Magnetococcus sp. PR-3: one gene and its partner. Each later gene encodes a partner of the first gene's protein in a complex. Links are inferred from orthologs where the notes say so. Each region holds a gene or a part of one and is shown on either strand. Other genes may lie near its edges.

Evidence for each region.
Region 2: the proteins of trxB (region 1) and trxA are in contact, whole or in part, in a crystal structure (PDB 1F6M), measured with the Escherichia coli proteins. The link is inferred for Magnetococcus sp. PR-3 from one-to-one orthologs.

Annotation. Positions count from the first base shown.
Region 1 is NZ_JBAHUQ010000013.1:71,343-80,378, reverse strand. What follows is about bases 4,163-7,155. They hold trxB (thioredoxin-disulfide reductase), read left to right. Parts: upstream 4,163-5,183; coding sequence 5,184-6,128; downstream 6,129-7,155. Other genes in these bases: V5T57_RS09215 (glycosyltransferase family 4 protein), read left to right, coding at 6,518-7,155; cysS (cysteine--tRNA ligase), read right to left, coding at 4,163-4,948. Also shown: V5T57_RS09240 (response regulator), read left to right, coding at 1-1,783; blaOXA (class D beta-lactamase), read left to right, coding at 1,795-2,610; 23S rRNA (guanosine(2251)-2'-O)-methyltransferase RlmB, read right to left, coding at 2,763-3,500; more of cysS, read right to left, coding at 3,497-4,162; more of V5T57_RS09215, read left to right, coding at 7,156-7,654; V5T57_RS09210 (hypothetical protein), read left to right, coding at 7,805-8,290; V5T57_RS09205 (STAS domain-containing protein), read left to right, coding at 8,427-8,795; V5T57_RS09200 (diguanylate cyclase), read right to left, coding at 8,826-9,036.
Region 2 is NZ_JBAHUQ010000043.1:10,486-19,385, forward strand. The notes cover bases 3,677-6,533. They hold trxA (thioredoxin), read left to right. Parts: upstream 3,677-4,867; coding sequence 4,868-5,200; downstream 5,201-6,533. Other genes in these bases: V5T57_RS18750 (TetR/AcrR family transcriptional regulator), read right to left, coding at 3,677-3,861; V5T57_RS18765 (YggS family pyridoxal phosphate-dependent enzyme), read left to right, coding at 5,444-6,160; proC (pyrroline-5-carboxylate reductase), read left to right, coding at 6,235-6,533. Also shown: rpmE (50S ribosomal protein L31), read left to right, coding at 1-208; V5T57_RS18740 (methylated-DNA--[protein]-cysteine S-methyltransferase), read left to right, coding at 532-1,023; V5T57_RS18745 (MBL fold metallo-hydrolase), read right to left, coding at 2,078-3,127; more of V5T57_RS18750, read right to left, coding at 3,283-3,676; more of proC, read left to right, coding at 6,534-7,050; V5T57_RS18775 (YggT family protein), read left to right, coding at 7,074-7,673; V5T57_RS18780 (DUF167 domain-containing protein), read left to right, coding at 7,679-7,978; V5T57_RS18785 (chemotaxis protein CheW), read left to right, coding at 8,083-8,586; tRNA glutamyl-Q(34) synthetase GluQRS, read left to right, coding at 8,586-8,900. UniProt on the Escherichia coli protein: Participates in various redox reactions through the reversible oxidation of its active center dithiol to a disulfide and catalyzes dithiol-disulfide exchange reactions.

The DNA of each region.
Region 1 (9,036 bases):
GACCCAAATGGAACGTTTGATCACCCACCCCTGCGACCATGTCATGGAGTATCGCATGGTGGCCGCAGACGGACGCACCGTATGGATACGTGATATGTCGGCGATTATGCCGACACAAAATCATAACCATAACCCCCAACTTGGGGGCTTCTTTTTAGACATTAGCGCGCAAAAAGATCTAGAGAGCCGACTACGGAGCACCACAGAACGGGCAGAGTCAGCCAGTCGGGCCAAAAGTGAATTTCTCGCGGTTATCAGTCATGAGATCCGCACCCCACTCAATGCCATTATTGGTATGGGTGAAGTGTTGTTGGATGACCAACTGACCAACGAGCAAAAACACTATGCCCAGGTCTCACAACAAGCCGCCAATACCCTATTGGATTTAATTAATGATGTGTTGGATCTCTCCAAAATTGAAGCCGGAGAGTTCCAGTTAGATCATGCCCCCTATGATCTACAAGATCTGATACAGGGGGTTGTGGATGTCAACACCATCACCGCCAAACAGCACGGTCTGCACATCCGTTCCAACCTGCATGATAGTCTACCCAGCTTAATGTATGGGGATGCCCGACGTATTCGACAAGTGCTGTTTAACCTGATGGGTAATGCCATTAAATTTACCGACCGGGGACAGATCCGACTAGATACTGAGTTGGTCGAAACACCCACAGGGCGCTGGGTACGTATACGTGTGACCGACACCGGCATTGGCATTGCCCAGGAAAAACAGACACTGATTTTTGATGCCTTTACCCAATCTGATGGATCGGTCACACGCCGTTATGGCGGAACAGGCCTTGGTTTGACCATCTCCAAGCGGTTGGTGGAGATGATGGGTGGTCAGATTGGTGTACAGAGTCAATTGGGTGAGGGCAGTTGCTTCTTCTTTACCCTACCAATCAGTACCACATGGGATGTTCTGGAACCCTTGCAAACACCAAGTGAACCATGGCTTAAGGATAAGAACATCCTGGTTATTCATGAAGACCAGGATAATCTCAATCACTTAACCCAACTCCTGGAGCTGGTCGGAGCCTGTGTAATCCAGGGAGGAAGTTGTCTGGATAAAGAGCACTGCCTAGCACAGATGTCCCAGCCGTTACATGGGGTTATCATGAATTGCGGTGCGCTGAACAGTGACGGCATAAACTGCCTGGAAAAGTACCTTCAGCAATATCCCCAAGATCAGATCCCTCGGATCGTCTTAACATCCGAACTTAAAACACAATTACAAGCACGGGCTCAACGTATTGGTGCCCACTACCTGAGCTGCCCTGTACAAGCTGAACAGCTCTATACGCTGCTGAACCCCATGCAGGTTGAGCCAGAGACCACAACCGCCCCAGCCATGGCACAGGGCCCTGCCCTGGAAGATACCCCACCACCCAGAATTCTTATTGTGGAAGATAGTGAAGATAATGTGTTATTAATTCGTACCTTCCTAAAGAACACCCCCTACCTGCTGGAGTTTGCTTGCCATGGTCAGGAGGCTATTGAGCACTGGCAAAAGAACCATTACGACCTGATCTTAATGGATATTCAAATGCCGGTGATGGATGGACTGACAGCCACACGGCGTATTCGTGAGCGGGAACAACGCCAGGGCACAGGTCATACGACCATTGTCGCCTTAACCGCCCACGCCATGGCCAGTGATCATCAAAATGCACTGGACGCTGGTTGTGATGATTTTTTAACCAAACCGGTTAAGCGAAAAACCTTGCTGGCATCCCTCGAGAGTTATCTCATTAAAGAACATGAAAAAACACCCGCATAAGAGTATGTTCAATGTTTAACTACCTATTTTTCCGTACTTTTGCCTTCCTCACCGGCTTTTTCAGTCTGGTTGCCACCCACCCTTCTTATGCGGATGACATGCAGCTGGCAGGGCTGTTTGCCCAACATAACCTGCGTGGCACACTGGTAATTGAATCCATAGATGGTCAACATCGGTTTGTTCACAATCAAGCCCGCTCAGGGCAACGCTTTGTACCAGCCTCGACCTTTAAAATCCCCCACACACTCATTGCCTTACAGGAGATGGCGGTCCACCCTCAAGAGATCCTGCTCTGGGATGGTCAACAACACCCCTACCCACCCTGGAACCGTAACCATACCTTAGCCTCCGCTTTTAAATATTCCTGTGTCTGGTGCTTTCAAGAGTTGGCCAAACGTCTGGGACCTCAAGCGTATGGACATTATCTGCAAGAGATGGCCTATGGCACAGCGGTCGCGGGACCTAAGTTGACCAACTTCTGGCTGCAAGGGGATCTAAAAATCAGCGCCAAAGAGCAAATTGCCTTTTTGCGTAAGCTCTACCTACAGCAACTGCCTTTTTCACCCCAACATTTTTCAACGCTTAAGCAAATTATGCAGGTAGAGAAAACAGAAGATTATCAGATCTATGCCAAAACGGGATGGGCTGCAAAGGTCTACCCACAAGTGGGCTGGTATGTCGGTTATGTGGTGGGGAAAAGAGGCGTCTGGATGTTTGCCTTGAACATGAAGGTCAATAACCGTGAACAGCTCTCACTGCGCAAAAGTTTGGTCATGGAAGCCTTACGCCTGAAAAAAATTCAGCCTGCTATGACAGAGATCCCTTAATGCCCATGAACAGGGCAAGAGCTTGATCGTAACGGGGACATAAACGTAAGGGGTGTCATCAGCCAGGGCGATGCGCATGGCATGGGTAGATCGCAAAAGACCACCCTACCAGGGTGCCCCGAACGAGGGCACCCCTTATAGGACTGTTGCCATCAGCTGCGCTGTCTAAGCACCTCATACAAAGCCACACCGGTGGCTACTGAGACATTGAGCGAACCCACACCACCCCCCATGGGAATGGCCACCAACTGGTCACACTTTTCTCGGGTTAAACGGCGCAAACCTTTGCCTTCATTACCCATAATCAACGCCAATGGACCTTTACAGTTCAAGTCACCAATGGGTGTTGAATCCTCTTCCCCAGCCATACCCACCACCCAGACATTGAGCTTTTGCAACTGCTCAATAGCCCGTGCCAAGTTGGTCACACGGATCAGATCCAGCCGCTCAGCCGCACCTGCCGATGCTTTAATGGCCCCGGCGTTTAGGGGTGCCGCACGATCTTTGGGAAGAATCACCGCCAGCGCACCAAACGCTTCTGCACTGCGCATAATGGCCCCCAGGTTATGCGGATCTTCCACCCCATCCAAGATCACCAGCAAGGGTTCTTTAGCTTGTTCAACCACATCCAGCAGATCATCCCAACCCATCGCCTCACGGGGGGCACAACGGGCAATGACCCCTTGGTGCACAGCCCCATCGGCCATACGGTCCATGGCACCACGATCTTTAAACTGAATTTGTATGCCGCGCTCCCGGAAGGTATCAATCATCCCTTCCACACGTTTACCGTGGCGCCCTTTTAAGATCCACAGTTGGGAAACAGGGCGGCCACTTTCCAGCAGAGCCATAACGGGGTTAACCCCGTAGATTTTGGTTTCATCACTCACTTGCGGCTCCATTGGGTTCCCTGAGCGCCATCTTCCAGCACAATACCTTGCGCGGCCAGCTCATCACGAATACGGTCGGACTCGGCCCAATTTTTGGACTGTCGGGCTTCAGTGCGTTGGGTAATTAAGGCCTCAATCGCTTCGGCCCCCAACCCACCCTCTTCGGTACGCTCGGCTCGGAACCAACTCTCAGGATTTTGCTCGGCCAAACCCAAGTGCTGTCCCAACCCCCGGATCACACGCGCCCAGGTGGCTATGACTTCTGGATCTTTTTTCTCAGCAATGGCGGTATTGAGCATTTTGGCCGCTTCAAACAGTTGAGCAATCGCTTGAGGGGTATTGAAATCATCATCCATCGATTTCAGATAACGCTCCACCAACGCTTGTGGCGCTCCTTCCGGTACATCCGACATCTCAAAAATAGCATCGGATGGCAAGCGCCCCAAAATACCCTGAGCAGCACGCAAGGCTGTGTAAAGACGATCCAACCCAGCTTTGGCGGCATCAAGCAGACCAAAGTTGAAATCCAACGGGCTACGGTAGTGACTGTTGAGAATGAAGAAACGTAAAACCTCACCATGGTAACGTTCTAACAGATCACGGATGGTGTGGAAGTTGCCCAAAGATTTGGACATCTTCTCCGCCTCACCCTCTTCATTAATCACATTCACAAAGCCGTTGTGGATCCAGTAGTTCACCGCATGTTTGCCGGTGCACCCTTCGGTCTGAGCAATCTCATTTTCATGGTGTGGGAAGATCAAGTCACGACCACCACCATGGATGTCAAAGGAGTCGCCCAGATACTTGGTGCCCATCGCCGAACACTCAATATGCCAACCGGGACGACCAGACCCCCAGGGAGAGTCCCATTGGGGCTCTTCAGGTTTGGCCCCTTTCCAGAGGACAAAATCCATAGGGTTACGCTTATTGTGGTCCACATCAACACGGGCCCCGGCCTCTTGCTCATCCAAAACTTTTCCTGAGAGTTGGCCATAATTCTTAAACTGATCAACCGCGTAATAGACATCCCCGCCACTGGGATAGGCCACACCTTTATCCACCAAAGCTGTGATCATCTGCTGCATTTCCGGCAGATGTTCAGTCGCCTTGGGCTCAATATCTGCTTTTTGCACACCCAATGCCCCCATATCGTCATGGAAAGCATCAATGTAGCGGCTGGTCAGCTCCTGGATCGATTCACCACGCTCATTAGCCCGCTTGATAATTTTATCGTCAATATCGGTAAAATTACGAACATAGGTCAGGTCAAAACCTTTGACCCTAAAGTGCCGCGCAATGACATCAAACACCACCATAACCCGTGCATGACCTATGTGGCTGTAGTCATAAACTGTCACACCACACACATACATGCCCACTTTTCCGGGAATCATGGGAACAAAAGGTTCTTTTTTACGTCCAAGGGTGTTGTAAATCGCGATACCCACAGGTCTTTGCCTTTTTTTTCAGGTTGTTATAAAAAAGGTGGATTATACCCCAATCAACCTTCATTTGCCATTGGATAAGGAAAAGGTTATATTCCAGAATTCCAAGCTTGATAAATCGGTCAAAAAAAGGCCTATATGGAACCCATTACATTGGCACTCACCTGATGGGTGAAATGCTGTTTTTGCATTAAACCTGAAAACAAACAAGCTGTTGTCTCATTTGGAGCGCAAATCGATGTCTGAAGCCAAGCACCATAAACTGATCGTTCTCGGTTCCGGTCCTGCCGGTTTCACTGCGGCCATTTACGCGGCCCGCGCCAACCTTAACCCTGTGGTTATTCAAGGTCTGCAACCGGGTGGTCAGTTGACCATTACGACAGAAGTGGATAACTACCCTGGTTTTGAAGAGGGGGTTCAGGGTCCTGAGCTGATGCAGAAAATGCAAGCACAGGCTGAGCGTTTTAACACCGAGGTGATTTTTGATACGGTCACCAGTGCCGATTTGAGCAAACGCCCCTTTACTCTGAACTGTGACAGTGGCGATGTGTACACCTGTGACGCTTTGATTATCTCTACCGGCGCTTCCGCCAAGTGGTTGGGGATGGAGTCTGAGCAAAAACTGAACGGTTTTGGTGTCTCAGCCTGCGCCACTTGTGATGGTTTCTTCTTCAAAAACCAAGATGTCTGCGTCATTGGTGGCGGGGACACTGCGGTTGAAGAGGCGCTCTACCTGGCCAACATCTGCAACAAGGTCTACTTGGTTCATCGTCGTGATGAACTGCGTGCTGAGAAGATTATGCAGAACCAGATGTTTGCTAAAGAGAACATCATTCCTGTTTGGGATAGCGTACCCGAAGAGATGCTGGGTGACCCCAATAAAGGGGGTTTAACCGGCGTACGCATTAAAAACGTCAAGAGTGGTGAGAGCTCTGATCTGACTGTTACCGGCTGCTTTATCGCCATTGGCCACCGCCCCAATACTGAGATCTTTGGGGAGCAGCTGGATAAAGATGAAAATGGCTACCTCATCACCAAGCCAGACTCCACCGCCATGAACATTGAAGGTGTGTTTGCGGCTGGTGATGTTCAGGATACGGTTTTCCGCCAAGCTGTGACCGCTGCCGGCACAGGCTGCATGGCAGCTATTGAAGCAGAACGTTGGTTGGCTGCACAGGAATAAGCACCGTTCCAATGCATCTATTTAAAAGGCTGAGATTTTTTAATCTCAGCCTTTTTTATACCCAGACTCCACAACAGAAGACATGCGAGGGTTTTTCACTTGATCCACCCGCCCCAAAAGAACGGCGTTAACAGCAAGTGTAACCACCGCTCACAGATAGGGTCTTGGCACGGTTGATAAAACCCACAAACACCGAGCACTCCATAGCCTGCCCGCTGTGGCGGGTCACTCTATGGTTTTCATCACTCAAGGTCGAAATACCTCTCGCGCCTCCTCATTCAGTTTCCATGCTTACCCAGGGATTGGCTGCAAACATGCCCAGCGCTTGCTCATAACCAACAAACAACGCTATAACAGAGGGCCTATTCACTCCGTTCTTGGCTATTGCTATGATCACCCGCCATCAGATTGATCTGGTTCTGGCACTCTCTCAGCAGGTGCCCCTACAGGTGTGGGATCAAAAAGGCATGCTCGATCGCGAGCTGGCACTCTATCGCACCATGCAACCACACTTGCGGTCTATTACCTTACTAACCGATGGGGACCGCCATGAAGGACGCTATCAACCTCAACTAGCCGGTATGCACCTTCAATACAATCGCTGGGAGCTACGTCCTTGGCACTATCAGCGCTGGCTAAAAATGCCTTGGCGACGCTGGAAGCAAGGCCATGTTCTGTTTAAAAGCAATCAGTTAAGTAGTGCGCCTAATGCCATTGATCTTGCCCGCTACTATGGCCAAAAGAGCATTACCCGTTGTGGTTATCTGCTCAGTGAATTTGCCGCCTTACACCATGGCCCCTATTCCAAAGCCCGCCTAAGAGCGATTATACGGGAACAACGTGCTTTTCATGGTGCCAACCGGGCCTTCGTCACCACCCCGCAAATGGCCCAACTGCTGACCAACCGCTACGGTCTCTCCAGTGAGCAGATCCGTATTCAACCCAACTATGTGGACTGTACGCAATTTACGCCGACGACTGAAGTCCGTAAACCGGGTCCCCTGCGGCTGCTTTTTGTCGGGCGCCTGCACCCAGAAAAAAATTTGCTCAATCTTTTACAGGCCATGGTGGGGTTAAACGATCTCCATCTGGACCTGATTGGACAAGGAGATCAGCAAGCCGAACTGGAACAGTTTATTGAACACCATCAACTCTCCGTCACTTTGCATGGTCGGGTTGCACACAACGATCTGGTTTTATTTCACCACAACAGCGATCTGTTTGTTCTACCCTCCTTACAAGAAGGACACCCCAAAGCTCTGCTAGAAGCGATGGCATGTGGCTCACCCATTTTAACCACCGATGCACCGGGTAACCGGGATGTGGTGCAACATGGGCACACCGGTTGGATCAGCGCAACCGATGCCCCAGCGCTGCAACAGAGCTTGAAGCATTTACAAAGCCACCCAGAGCTTCGCCACCAATTGGGGGTCCAAGCACGGCAGTATGCGGAAACAGAGGTCTCTCTAACCGCCATAGCCCAACGTGAGCTGACCCTTTATGAAGAGATTTTCAACACACCTTAAGCGAGGCCTTTGTTGCGTTCACCCCTCATAACCCGCCTAAAATCCTGTTGCCTAAAAGGGGGAATCACGGGATAATGAATGTGACGTTTTGATGACAAACACAATGATCCAAGCCTGTTCGGGTCATTTGGGGGGGTGGGATATAAAAGAATGGCCAAAAAAAAGAAAAAACCGGCCAAAGAGAAACTGCTTTCCGCAGCCAAAAGGATTAAGCAGGAAAAACGGGCCCAAAAAAAGCTGATTGAAGCAACCAAAGCGCTAAAAAAAGATAAAAAGAAGAATAAAGAGAAACCCAAACAGGAAGAGGCCCCCAAACGCAGCATACGGGTTGCCAAACACCTGATGATACCGGTACAGCCTGAACCACTGCTGGCACCCCCACCTCCCCCTGTGGCAGCCCCAACGCCCCTAAAAGAGGCTGACCCAGAGGTTCTGGATCTCGACCGCTTACACATCCTTGGGCAAATTCTTGACTACGCCTTACAGCATAGCCTTCTTGATGAAGATGCTGTCTTACGTTGGGGTAAACGGTGTGTCAGTGATGCCATGATCGAAAAACTGAACCTGACCATTCATGATGAAAAACTTCCGCCGGCCAAACCGATCCGTTTAAATCCAAATCTTTATGGTGGATAGATTCGAATATTCAATAATTAACGAATACTTATACTGAATAACATGCAAATTGATTAATTGCATTCATTTGCAAAATACAGCAAACTAATCCGTGTAAGATTTTGTCTTTAACCTCTTATTGGACGGTTGCAGTGCCATGATGGAGTGTCAAACCCGCATTGAAAATGATCATCTGACCATAGGCCTACCTAAGGATTTCTCCAGTAGGCACTACCCCTCTTTTCGGGCCTGCTTCATTCATCATCCCCCTAGCTGGACCTATATTCTAGACTGCGTTCAGCTAACCCATCTAGACAGCGCAGCGCTTGGTATGTTTTTGCTTTTACAAAAACATGTCGCGGCTGGGAGGGGGAAAATAAGCTGTATTAACTGCCATCCTCATTTACAAAACTTACTGGACAAAGCCCAGTTCAGCCATCTGTTCCAGATCAACCCTATGGTTCAGCCAGGGGCACATCCGGAACTTCCACATGAAGCGATTCCACGGCAAATCGCCACAACCTAAGCCTTGTACCACGCTTTTTTAACACACCCTCTACGCATTGGGCAGTAACCCCATGACCTGGTTACGTCCCCCCTCCTTGGCCATATACAGCGCTTTATCCGCCAGCCCGACCATCTCATCCTTGCTATCAAGGGTGATATCAAAACAGGTGACCCCAATACTGATGCTTAAAGGACGCCCAGGATAGCGCCGGGACATCGCCTCACCGACTTGTCGAATGGCCAGTCGAATCCGTTCACAA
Region 2 (8,900 bases), on another replicon or contig:
AGAAGGCATCCACCCCAAGTATGAAGAGGCCACTTTTACGTGTGCCAGCTGCTCCAACGAAATTAAGACCCGCTCCACCGGCGGCGACATCACTTTGGGTGTCTGCTCCGCGTGCCACCCGTTCTTTACTGGTAAGCACAAGTTGGTGGATACTGCCGGTCGTGTTGAGCGTTTCCGTCGTAAGTACGGTAATCAAGCTCAAAAATAAGACCTACGCCTTACTAGACGTACTAAAAAAGCCCAGCACCACTAGTGCTGGGCTTTTTCTGTTTTTATTACAATGATTTGCGTGTTTGGCCTGGGTGGTTTCAATGGGTTAGCGAGCAGCTAAAACTACGTTTTTTTATTGCCTAATGACCAATAAAATGACGAATCACAAATTTTTTTCTTTGGAATTCAATATCTTTTTCCGATTTTAAGTTTTATAGTGCATTTAGGCCCTTGACATAAATAGGGCTAAGTGCATTGAAACTTGTCCATCTGGACGTTTGACCCCTGGTTTTTAGGGGGTAGTACCTGGGAGGTAATCCTGTGTCTTTTTTGCCCTATGATTCGCCCGTTGGCATGTTGTGGTTGGAACTCCGTCAGGGGGCGTTGGTATCGCTCTCCTGGTCACTACCGGACTCCATGGCAGATCCTCAGGAAGATGCGGAAGTGTGTCGTCGTGTTACCCGTTGGTTGGATGACTACTTTAAACGCGCTCCTCGTCCGGTCGACTTTACCGTTCGTCCAGATGGTACCGTCTTTCAACAGAAAGTTTGGCGGGAGATGAGTAAGGTTGGACCTGGTGAGACCATGACCTATGGGGAGCTGGCCAAGCGTTTAAACAGCTCTGCCCGTGCGGTTGGTGTTGCTGCAGGTCAAAACCCCATTCCTGTAATTATCCCATGTCATCGTGTGGTTGGTGCCAAGGAGCTGGGGGGGTATAGTGGCCATGGTGGTTTACAGACCAAGCGGACACTGCTTAGTCTGGAAGGTGCCCTGATTGGTGATATGGGTATTCCTTATCGTCAGGCTTCATAATATGAGTTAACCACCCTATTGGGTGTGACGTACGAGATATCATTTTCGGGCCGGAGGGGTAGGATACCCTCTGGCCCGTTTTTATTGGGGCTGCTAGCTTAAACCACACCATAAAAATGTCATACGCTCGGCTGTTTTTTGGGCTAAATGTTCATCACCCTGTTAAAGGGGTCACACGTGTTGAGGGTGATATGTTGAATGGGCAGGGATGGTATGGGTAGAGAGTGCGAGAAAAAGCACCTGCTTTTATGGTGGGGTGGTTCTGCTTGGGTTGAGTTGTCTGCCACGTCATATGGAGCTGAAAAGGGATTACGCCTAGTTTCCAATGTGGTCAGAGGGGATCCTTTAAAGGCTGTATGGACCATGAATTTGGCCAACTGTGCAAGCGGTAGCAGGGCAGGCAGGGTTGTAGAGAGGTTGTATAAGGCGTTTGCTAAGCAAGAGTTTTTGCGTGGGCAGATAGGATGAATGTCGCCAGATTGGAACAGGTATACGTGTTTAAACCCCATAACCAACAGTCCACTTTCTATAGCACCCTGTCCACGAGTAAGTAAATACTGTGTTGGGGCTGTATTGGTATAGGGCCTGAGCACTGTTAAGGGGGGGGTCTACGGTCATTCGGTGCCACTGGTCCCGGTCAACCAGCCCCGGAGATGCTCAGGTAGAAAACCCTGATATCTTGGTGTTGAAACAGAGATTCTAGACTTGAGAGGTTACAAATCTTACGCAGGGTCACCTCTTGACGCTTAGGGTTCGTTATCCCAGTGGATATGAGGATCTAGCGGGTTACTTGGGGCCGTGACAAGCCGGTTTGCAGTATGAATTCTCCGACCATATCCGTGGCACGGGTTGATAGGATATGGCGTGTATTCTCTCCTTTGGGTATAGGTTGTCCCTGCCAAGGTTATCCATACGGACCTTTTATAGGCGTATGAAATATAGTCTTTTTAACTTCAAAGGGTTTGGGCCCATGCCCCAGACAGTAGAGAATGGCATGGACCCAATGTTCAGGTGGTATCAAACCGTTGAAACGGCTAGAACCCTCACGGTTTGTTTAGCGTACTGAAGCGTGTGCGTGGTCCTGAGGGTGGTGGATCGGTTGTAAATGTTTCCACCAAGATGTAGTGGGGTACGCTTCGGTTAGGGTGAATCGTTGCCCAATCATGGGGGTGATGATTTGAAGATCTTTGAGGGATGCCGCCTTTTTTAGCCGCTCAATGGGTTCATTCCAGGTATGGAGTGAGAGGTTGAATCGCCCCCAGTGGATCGGTAATAGCGCCTCTCCACGTAGATCTTGGTGGGCCTGAGCGGTCTGTTCGGGAAACATATGTACGTTGGGCCAGCCTGGGTTATACGCACCACACTCCAGCATGGTGAGATCAAACGGCCCAAGACGGTCACCAATCTCTTTAAAACCGGGAAAGTAGCCGCTATCCCCACTAAAGAAGATATTTTCTGATTGACCACGTATGGCCCAGCTTGCCCATAGGGTTTGATTACCCCCTGTCAGGCTACGACCAGAGAAGTGGCGGGCCGGTGTTGCGGTTAAGGTCAGGGGCCCCAATGTGGTCTCCTGCCACCAATCCCGTTCGATAATTTTCTGTTCAGGGACCCCCCAGCGTTGGAGGTGGGCCCCCACACCCAATGGAACCACAAAGTGATCCACCTTGGGGCCAAGTTTTTTTATGCTCTGCATATCCAGGTGATCGTAGTGATCATGGGAGATCACCACGATATTAATGTGTTCCACAGTATCCAGGGTGATGGGCAGTTCAGGGAAAAAACTTTTTGGGGGGAGCCATGCAAAGGGAGAAGCATGGTTACTGAAAACAGGGTCCATGAGTACAGTTTGACCATCCATCTCCAATAATAAGGTAGAGTGCCCCATCCAGGTAATATGGCTACGACCATCGTCTACCTTAAGGGTGCTGAGCTTATGAACGGGAATGGGTTGGGTCGGGGGGCGGCCAGGTCGGGTAAAGATCCACTGGTAGAGGGTTGACCAGAAGTGGCCTTTCTCCAGGCCCTGAGGCGTGGGGATGGTGTTCATGAATTGGCCATCCTCATAGCGGCTTGTACGGTTTGTATGGGTGTGTTCAGACATGGGTTCTAAACCTCCAAAAGGTTCGGTTTGCACCAAGGTGCAACCCACTAAAATGAGGGTTATGATGAGTAAAAGGGTCAATCGCTTGGCCATAGTGATCGCTCTATCTGCTAACTGACTGGTCAGTCATAAAAGGTTAAAAAAAAGCCCACGGTTTAATGGGTAGTGATGCCTTGCCAGTAGACATGAAAACCTTGTGCAATCGTGGTTTGTGTCTCTGTAGCCTCTCCCTCTGGTGTTCTTAGGAAGGTGATGGTGGCATTAATAAGGGCGCCAGCCATGGTTAGGTGATAGGTGACGGGGAGGTCGCAGATGATTTTCTCCTTTATACCCATCTGCATATCCATGGAGAAGCCAGTGAATTCAGCTGCCATGGCTTCACGTGTCTCTTGGGAGACCAGCTCTGAGAGACGTAGTTGCTCCATGAGATCATAGTGTGTGGGGTTGTTCTGTGCCCACAGGATCATACCTGTCCATGCTTGTAGCAGTTTTTCCCTTAGGTGCGCTTTAGGGTCCCAGTTGGCCATAATATGGGCATAGAGATCTTTTTTAAGCCGTATATAGACTGCATCAATCAGGATATCTTTGGAGCTGAAGTAATGAAATAGGGTACCGGTGGCAACCTGAGCCTCTTTGGCAATACTGGCCGTTGAGGTTTTCCAGAAGCCATCTCTGGCAAAAAGGTAGATGGCCGCTTCTAGAATGCGGGTCTTTTTATCTTTTAAGGTATCCATGGATCTGACTTTAGCTCTGATTGAGTGATCAGTCAATCATAAAAAGGTAAGCGCTATCTTAGCCTCCTAACGGGGTGAAATAGTCATATAGGGGCGGGTTTTTTAGGGGGTAGATATCCATGGCATCTACCTGTCCATGAGGGATGCAGATTCGTCCCGAAATGTCCCTGGGCAAGAGGTCACCAAGAACAGGGTGGTTATAAGACAGAAGGGGATGTCTAAAAAAGAAGGAAGGACAAATCATGACCAAACGGCCCACCCTGAGCGGAAGAGTTCACATTCTACCTGTTTACCTGCAAGCCTGTGGTGGCGCGGAAAGAGCAGGTACCTCTAATCGTGAAAAAGCGCGTACAGGTGGCGCATCATTAAAAAATCTAGGGATAGTTTTAGTTGAGTGGACCCACACTGAAGGCGTAAACCGATCCGTCCTCAAGAGTGAGCAAGTCATGCTTTTGGGGTGTTCAAAAAGGTCGTTCGGAAGGCAACAGACAGATAATGCATAGCAGGACACCAAGGGTACAACGCTTTGGAATGCCCCTCCGACCATCTGATTACTATTTGATTGCTAGAAACAAAAAAGGCTTACGATGTGAATCGTAAGCCTTTGATATAAATGGCGCGCGGTAGAGGATTCGAACCTCTGACCTTTGGCTTCGGAGGCCAACACTCTATCCGGCTGAGCTAACCGCGCGTAGACAGAAATTTTGGATGTGCAACTATAGGTACTGGACGCTGGATTGTCAAAGGCCAAATGAGAGCAACTTGACAACGGCAAGCAGGCAACCTACGGTAGCACGAATGCAATGTCACACCATGGTGGCTTGTAGGGTAGAAAATGGAAGAATGGATTTCCTTTTTTTTAAGGAAATTGGAACATATGCCCCCTTGGTATGCCTAAGGTGGGAACATGGACAGCAGCGTATGCCATTGAGCGGTGGACCCCTATAAAAAAGGTCCAGGTGGTAGCGCCAATATCTCTTTATGTGCAAGAGGAGCAGACCAGATCATGAGCGAAAATGTCACGAGCACCACAGATAGCCAGTTTGAAGCCGACGTTCTGCAAGAAGATAAGCCGGTATTGGTGGATTTCTGGGCCGAGTGGTGTGGCCCCTGTAAGCAGGTTGCCCCTTTCCTGGAGCAGCTGGCTCAGGATAAGGCGGATAGCCTGAAAGTGGTCAAATTGAACATTGATGAGAACCCCAACGTTCCCGGTCGCTTCGGTGTACGTGGTATCCCCACCTTGATGATTTTTAAAGGTGGCCAGATCCAGGCTTCCAAGATTGGCGCCATGCCTAAATCCAAGCTGTATGAGTGGGTAGATGAAGCCATGGCTGGCTAAGTCATCCCCATTGGATGTATAAAAAAAGGCTGGTCATTTCGACCAGCCTTTTTTTAATTCTACCTGGACACAACGGTACCTTCATAAAAAGGTCCAACATCCACCGTGATCAGGTGACACTTTTTTCAAGCCTTTTTTATCCAAGCACTTTGTTTCATCCTGACTCAATCATGGTACCGTGTTTTTATACTGTGTACCCTGTAGCATGGCCTTTTTCCTATTTACCCCAACGGGTTCACGACCATGGAAACCATCACCCAACGTTTGGAACAGATACAAGAGCGTATCATCACAGCCTGTCAACGCGTGGGCCGTTCCCCTCAGGAGATTCAGCTCATGGCGGTCTCCAAACGTAAACCAGCACAAGCCATAGAAGAAGCTTTGCAGGCAGGCCATCTCCTCTTTGGAGAGAACCGGGTGCAGGAGGCCAGAGAGAAGCTGCCGGCGGTTCAGATACCTGCAGAGGCCACCCCTCAGTGGCATCTTATTGGTCCTTTACAGAAGAATAAGGTCAAATACATTGGCGGCTTGTTTCATATGGTGCAGACCGTAGATACATTGGAGCTGGCTGAGGCGATAGATAAACGTATGGGCCAGGAGCAGCGGAACATGCCGATACTGTTGCAGGTCAATGTGGGGGGTGAGGTACAGAAAAGTGGGATGGCACCGGATGATCTGGAGGCGGTGGTCACCGCCATTGCCCCGCTACAAGGGGTGACGGTAAAAGGGTTGATGACGGTACCACCCTTTGCAGAAGATCCTGAACAGGTACGTCCCTACTTCCGTGCGTTGCGTACCCTGGCCACCCATGTCAAACAGATGCGCTTACCCGGTGTTCATATGGATGAACTCTCTATGGGTATGAGTCACGATTTTCATGTCGCCATTGAAGAAGGGGCGACCATGGTACGGGTGGGGAGCGCACTGTTTGGTGCCCGTGAACCGTTATCGTCCGATTGATTCTGGAAAGCGGATCGTACAGAGGCTATGCTCATAGCCCACGGATTTCTGATAGCCTGTTGAGAGTCAAAGATATGTCCACCCATCCTCAAATCGCCTTTCTAGGCGGCGGTAATATGGCCAGTGCCATCCTTGCGGGCCTACGTCAGGCAGAATTTCCTGGACGTAACCTCCATGTGGGCGAGCCTAATACTGACCAGCGTACGGCGCTACAGTCCAAATTTGGTCTGCAGGGTCATGCACAAAACCGCGATGCCGTGACGGGGGCTGACTTGGTTGTGGTCGCGGTTAAGCCTAACCTGGTTCCCATCGTGTTGGCGGATGTGGCGGAACACCTACCCCCCACGGCTGTGGTGCTCTCCATAGCAGCGGGTATGGATCTGGATACCATGGCGGATGCGCTCAATGGGCCACAGCCGATCATTCGTGCCATGCCTAATACCCCGGCTTTGGTGGGGGAGGGGGTGACGGTACTCTGCCCCAATGACCATGTGACCGATGCTCAGCTTACCCAGGCTAAAACGGTACTAGAGAGTGTGGGGCAGGTGGCTGTGGTGAAGCAGGAGAGCTTGATTGATGGTGTCACAGCACTGTCTGGATCAGGGCCGGCATATGTGTTTTTGATGGCGGAAGCACTCTCAGATGGTGGTGTCTCCTGTGGGCTGCCTCGGGATCTGGCTGATCAATTGGCGGTACAGACCCTGCTGGGATCAGCCACCCTTTTACGGGAGAGTGGTGAACACCCGGGAGTCTTAAAAAACCGGGTTACCTCACCCGGTGGTACCACCATTGCTGGGATGGGGGTGTTGGAACGTCATGGTGTGCGTGGTGCATTGATTGATGCGGTACAGGCTGCCTGGAGCCGTTCCAAGGAACTCAGTGGTAAGTAAGTACGTGTAAGGAATAAATATCCATGGATATCATGAGTTCTATCGGTCAGTTATTAACCTTTTTTCTGGGTATCTACTCCTGGATTATTCTCTTTCGGGTGTTGATCTCCTGGGTTAATCCAGACCCCTATAACCCCATCGTTCAGTTGCTGATACGGGTAACCGAACCGGTATTGGGTCCTCTGCGGCGTATGATCCCCTCTATTGCGGGTATCGACTTTTCCCCCATCGTGGCCTTTTTGGGCATCAACATGCTGCAGAGCATGATACACGCCCTTTTCTCCTCCGGTAATGTAGGGGGAGCCATGATGGCCATACTGGGGCAGCTGATCCAGTTTGTGTATCTGATTGTGGTTTTCTATATGCTGCTGCTGCTGGTACGGGGTGGGATTAATTTGTACTCCTGGTCCAGCTTCCGTCGCGGGCAGACCTCAAAGCTGGATCTGCGTCATCCTCTGGCCCGTTTTATCTTTCAGGCAACAGAGCCTGCGGTGCGGCCACTGAAGCGTTATGTGCCCACCGTGTTTGGCTTGGAGATCTCCCCTTTTATTGCCGCATTGTTGAGTATCTTCGTATTGAATATTCTACAGATTGTGGTGGCAGCCTTAATGGGTATCCGCTAACTGTGGTGCGAGAGACCCTAAGCTGGCAGGGGGAAACCCTGTACCTGACGGTTCGGGTTCAGCCTAAGGCATCTCGTGAACGAGTGATGGGCTGGCAAGGGGATCACCTGAAAATTGCGTTGAATGCACCACCGGTAGATGGTGCGGCCAATAAGGCTTTGTGTGGCTTTTTGGCCAAACAGTTTGGGGTTGCCAAGGGGCAAGTGTGTATTGTTCGGGGGGAAAAATCCCGTGAAAAGCAGCTCGCTTTACACGGTGTGGATCAGACGATGTGGGCCAAATTTGCACAGTGCCACGGCCTATAAACCATCTTTTTTCAAACTTTCCACTATCTTTTCTTCTCCAAAGCTTTGAATCAGGCTATCTTTTTTAGAGGTATGTTGGGTTTTTAGCCGTAGGGAGTGTGCCGATGTCTGTCAAAGGGATTTTAGAAACCACCCAATTTCTCACGTTCACCTTGGATCAAGAGGTGTTTGCGGTAGACATTGCGCGGGTACGAGAGGTGCTGGAGTATACCTCGGTCACCAAAGTACCCCGAACACCCGAGTTTATGAGTGGTGTGATCAACCTACGGGGTAGTGTGGTCCCGGTGGTGGATCTGCGTGTGAAGTTTGGTATGGAGGCCACGGCTCAGACCGTCGATACTTGTATTATCATCATTGAGATTGAGAATGGTGGTGAAAAAACGGTGCTGGGTGCCTTGGCGGATTCCGTGAAAGAGGTGATGAGCCTGGAACCGGAGAATATTGAGAATGCCCCCAAGCTGGGAACCAGCCTGCGTACAGACTTTATCCGCGGTATGGGTAAAGAGGGCAACACCTTCATTATTATTCTGGATACTGATCGGGTGTTTAGTGCTGAAGAGCTCTCCTCCATGACCGATGGTCCAGACGAGACCAGTTCGGCAGCCTAATGGGTCTGGTTACCACCCGTTTTGCCCCCAGCCCGACGGGCTATCTCCATTTAGGTCATGCTTTTTCAGCATGGACTGCTTTTGATTTCGCCCACCGCCATGGTGGGCGTTTTCTATTGCGTATTGAGGATATCGATGGGGGGCGCTGTCGCCCGGAGTATATCGATGCCATCTATGAAGATCTCAACTGGCTGGGGATCTATTGGCCTGAACCCGTCCGTCAGCAGTCCCGCCACATGGTGGCCTATGGAGATGCCTTGGTCCAGTTACAGGATTTAGGGGTTCTCTATCCCTGCTTCTGTACCCGTAAGGAG